One region of the Metabacillus sp. KH_069 genome, then DNA from elsewhere that is predicted to be linked to it. Evidence: a T-box and tRNA genes for the amino acid it is inferred to sense, from the RefSeq annotation. Region 1 holds a T-box; the other holds one or more tRNA genes.
What was found. The T-box of region 1 lies ahead of AC3ISE_RS16440 (valine--tRNA ligase). A T-box ahead of a tRNA ligase gene usually reads a tRNA of that ligase, here a tRNA-Val.
Positions count from the first base shown of each region.

Region 1 (2,409 bases):
TCCATCACTTCCTATATGATGAACAGAACACTGGATTTTTAACAAACTTTGAACAATCCAGATACTCATCTCCAATCGATGATCTGCTTCTCTTCTATCATCGCACGTTTCATACGTATCCATTTGCGGATGATGATTGTGTGGATTGGCTCTATACGTATCAGCAGCAGTTTCCGTTCAGAGAGGAAGAAATGCTTTTATTCACTTGCTATCTTGCATATCCGGATTTCATCTACAGAAATTTAAAGAAGCACATGAACCATGGAAATCGAAGTGTTCCGGAGCTCAAACGAAATCAGGATCTCATTAAATCCTATTGGACTTTTAAAAACATCGAATACTTTGTAATGAAAGTGACCCAAATTGAAGATAATAAAAAAATAGCGGCAGAGCAATCATCATAAAAAAATCCCAATCATCTCACTGATTGGGTTCTTTAAATCCACTCCATATGAAGGGCTACACCAAGTAAAATCAGCAAGGATAATAGAACAAGGTCTACTGGAGAAGGAAAGATCAAAGTCCTTATCGTCTGGAAAATCGTGATCGGTACAATGAACTGGCCTGCAATCACTTTGAATTGCTTTACCCATGGTGACATATTGTAGTAATTAATTTTTCTGCGCATACAAATTCTCCTAACCTGTTGGCTCATGCTAACAAGATATGTGCATTTACCCAAATTTGTGCTGACTGTGAATAAAGGACAGAAAAATTGGAGAAGATGATTGACGTAAAATGATAAGATTGTATACAATAATACATATATGCTTTTATTGAATAAAAGAACATACATTGACAGGGAAGAGTAAAGCCGAAAGCTGTTTTTAGAGAGAGAAATCATTTGCTGAAAGATTTCTTAAACAAGCTCGCTTGAAGGTCGCCCTCGAGTAATTCTCTTGAACTTGAAGTAGAGAGAATCGGCATGAACGCCGTTATCCCATTTGAGAGCATAGGCTTATTTTCGCCTATGAAAAAAGGTGGCACCGCGAAATCAACTCCTTTCGTCCTTTTATTGGATGAAAGGAGTTTTTTATTTTGTCCAGCTTCTGCGCCTAGATCCTCGGTCAGAACGGATCTGAACAAGGCGCTTGCGCTTTTCTATTTAATCACCGGTTTATTTTTAAGGAGGAAGAAAAATGGAGAACAATGAACAAACACTCTCTACAAAATATGATCCGCAGGCAATTGAGCGTAACCGCTATGACTACTGGCTTGAAGGCAAGTACTTTGAAGCGACAAACGACCAGGAAAAACAGCCTTATACAATCGTTATTCCGCCGCCGAACGTTACGGGCAAGCTTCACCTCGGGCATGCGTGGGACACAACGCTTCAAGACATTGTGACCCGCATGAAAAGAATGCAGGGCTATGACGTGCTGTGGCTTCCTGGCATGGACCATGCTGGAATTGCTACTCAGGCAAAAGTAGAAGGAAAGCTGCGCGAGGAAGGCAAATCCCGCTATGATCTTGGCCGGGAAAAATTCGTTGAAGAAACATGGAAGTGGAAAGAGGAGTATGCTTCTCATATCCGCACGCAATGGTCAAAGCTTGGACTAGGACTTGATTACTCGAGAGAGCGTTTTACATTAGACGAAGGTTTATCAAAGGCAGTAAATGAAGTGTTTGTATCACTTTATAAAAAGGGACTTATTTACCGCGGTGAATATATCATCAACTGGGATCCTCAAACAAAAACAGCTTTATCGGACATCGAAGTTATTTATAAAGATGTTCAAGGCGCTTTTTACCATATGCGCTATCCTCTGTCTGACGGCTCAGGCTTTATTGAAATCGCTACAACCCGTCCTGAAACGATGCTTGGCGATACAGCCGTTGCCGTTCATCCGGAAGATGACCGCTACAAGCATTTAATCGGAAAAACAGTTGTGCTTCCAATCGTTGGCCGTGAAATTCCGATTGTCGGAGACGACTACGTCGATATGGAATTTGGATCAGGAGCTGTTAAAATTACGCCTGCGCATGATCCGAACGATTTTGAAATCGGAAACCGCCATGACTTAGAACGTGTTCTCGTGATGAATGAAGATGGAACAATGAATGCTAAAGCAGGCAAGTACAATGGTCTTGACCGTTTTGACTGCCGCAAGCAAATCGTGAAAGATCTTCAGGAGATGGATGTTTTATTCAAGATTGAAGAGCATCTTCATTCTGTCGGGCACAGTGAACGAAGCGGAGCCGTTGTAGAACCATACCTTTCAACACAATGGTTTGTTAAAATGCAGCCGCTTGCTGATAAAGCGATTGAGCTTCAAAGCAAAGAAGAAAAAGTAAACTTTGTTCCGAACCGATTTGAAAATACGTATATGCGCTGGATGGAAAACATCCGTGACTGGTGTATTTCAAGACAGCTATGGTGGGGACACAGAATTCCGGCATGGTATAACA
Region 1 covers NZ_CM174460.1:3,250,333-3,252,741, reverse strand. Annotated here, with positions in the region: gene ysxE (spore coat protein YsxE) at 1-404, shown strand, start outside; gene AC3ISE_RS16445 (hypothetical protein) at 437-628, opposite strand; T-box leader at 787-1,015, shown strand; gene AC3ISE_RS16440 (valine--tRNA ligase) at 1,140-2,409, shown strand, end outside.

Region 2 (2,409 bases), 2.0 Mb from region 1:
GAAGACTTCTATTTTAGTAATGTCGTTTTATTTGGTGCTGCCGCTCTCGCTATTGTGGCTGCATACCTGGTATCAATGAATCTTAAACTTGCTAAGAATATTACACCATATATAGCTAAAATTTTTAGTCCTCTTGTCCTGGTCACATTGTTGGTCTATCTAATAACGGTTATATGGGTGGGAAAAAATCCATTCTTGGACCGCAATTTCCTGATAGCCTTCAACGGAATACTCCTTGGTGTATTGGCCGTTACCATATTTTCCATTACCGAGAGCGACTCAGACGAGAAAAAGAACATTTCAGATTATATAAATTTTGCCTTAATTGTTCTTGCGCTTATCATAGACAGTGTGGCTTTGTCGGCCATCGTGTTCAGACTTTCTTCTTATGGGATTACGCCTAATAGACTTGCTGTTTTAGGAGTAAACATACTTATCTGGGCAAATCTAATTTGGATTATGCTCTCCTATATGCGTTTTCTACAAAACAAATCCGGACCTTCAACTATCCAAGATGCCGTTACTAAGTATTTGCCGGTCTACGGATTTTGGGCAGCATTCGTTACATTTACTTTTCCTATCATTTTTAATTAGAAAGGCTCTGTTAATGTAACGAAAAGCTAATATTCAATAACGTATAAAATCCTTAGAGCCGATATTATGCAGCTTTTTATACAGAGTTGCATAGTGTTGGCTTATTTTTCTGCCAGACCTATTTTTTTATATTCCTGGATCAATTTTCTCTTGCTTCCGTGCGTCCTGTACGTTGTCATATTAACCACAAATCGAAAAGTAACTTTCTAGATTCATCAGTTTTACATGCACCTTATTCATTCTGAGAAAATGTGTGAGTTATTTTTTCTTTTTAAGTGATATCCTCTTTTTAAAATAGAAGCTTTTAATTTTCGATGCCAATTTACCGCCAATTCCTCTGTTTTACTTCAAATTAAATATCCTGTTATAGACAAAAAACCTTGATAACACAAAGGTTACCAAGGTTTTGTTATAATGACCTGTGAGGGATTCGAACCCCCGACCCCTTCCCTGTCAAGGAAGTGCTCTCCCACTGAGCTAACAAGTCGCAGTATGTAGGTATTGCTGACAAACTCTATTATATGAGGCTGCTTGCGTAAAGTCAACAAAATTCTTCAGGCTCACGTTCATACAAAACCTAAGTCTCCCCTAACTCCATTTTTCAGTTGTTTTAAGAACTCACACTGGTTCTATGATTTCTCTTTTTCTAAAAAAACTATATGTTTATAAAATTAATAAAATGGGTAAACTACTTATACCCCCTTTATTTAAATAAATTATTTGCAAGTCCAAATCCTTCTTCAGAAGGATTTTTTTATTTTCACAAGATTTTACGATTTCACAATAGAATAGCGTTTTATAGTAGATGATTGCGATATTTCGATTCTAATGGAATTGAAGTTGGAGCCTAGTTAATTCCTGTATTAAATAGTTCATCAATTATTTATATAGTTCAGATTTAAAAGCAAAAAAGCTAAGAAATGTATGATCTTAGCTTTTTCGACCGTTATGTCAATTCCAGCGTAGGATGTGACACAATAAATCGTGCATCACCTTTCAAAGAAAAGGATTTAACTGAAGAAGGAACAATAAAGTGATCTCCTTTTTTAAATTGAGAAGCACTCTGTTTCATCCTCAATTCCCCTTCCCCATCCAGCACACTGACTAATTGATAGGAAGGATTCTCTACTATAGAAACAGATCCCGACAAATTCCAGTGGTAAACAGTAAAATAAGTCTCCTTAATCAGTTTTTTCATTCTCATATCTTCATTTACTGACAATACAGAATCGAAATCAGCATCAAGATGTGGAATCCTCGCGACTTCAATGGATTTTCCAAGATGAAGTTCACGTGTATTCCCATCTTCATCGCGGCGGCCGTAGTCATAAACGCGGTACGTAACATCTGAACTTTGCTGTGTTTCAAGAATTATCGTACCTGCACCTATCGCGTGAATTGTTCCGTTAGGTACATATAGGAAATCTCCTGGCTTGATCGGTACCTTACGAAGAAGTTCGTCCCACCGGTTTTCAGAAACCATCTGTTCGAACTGAAGCTTGGAGCCGGCCTGATGGCCGTAAACTAGTTCTGCTCCTCTCTCACAATCAATCACGTACCAGCATTCTGTTTTTCCGAAAGCTTCTCCTTCAACATCACGCGCATAGGAATCATCTGGATGAACCTGCACAGAGAGATTGGTCTTTGCATCTAGTATTTTTACTAGTAACGGAAAGTCATCACCTTCTTGGCCAGCAAACAGATCGCGGTACTTGTGCCATACTTGGTCCAGCGTCATTCCTTTTAACGGGCCGTTAATAACTTCATTTGGTCCGTGCGGATGAGCAGAGATTCCCCAGCACTCACCAGTTGTAT
Region 2 covers NZ_CM174460.1:1,214,550-1,216,958, reverse strand. Annotated here, with positions in the region: gene AC3ISE_RS06060 (DUF4153 domain-containing protein) at 1-594, shown strand, start outside; tRNA gene AC3ISE_RS06055 (tRNA-Val) at 1,010-1,081, opposite strand; gene manA (mannose-6-phosphate isomerase, class I) at 1,541-2,409, opposite strand, start outside.
Region 2: it has a tRNA-Val gene. The T-box ahead of AC3ISE_RS16440 (valine--tRNA ligase) is inferred to sense a tRNA for this amino acid. The anticodon was not compared.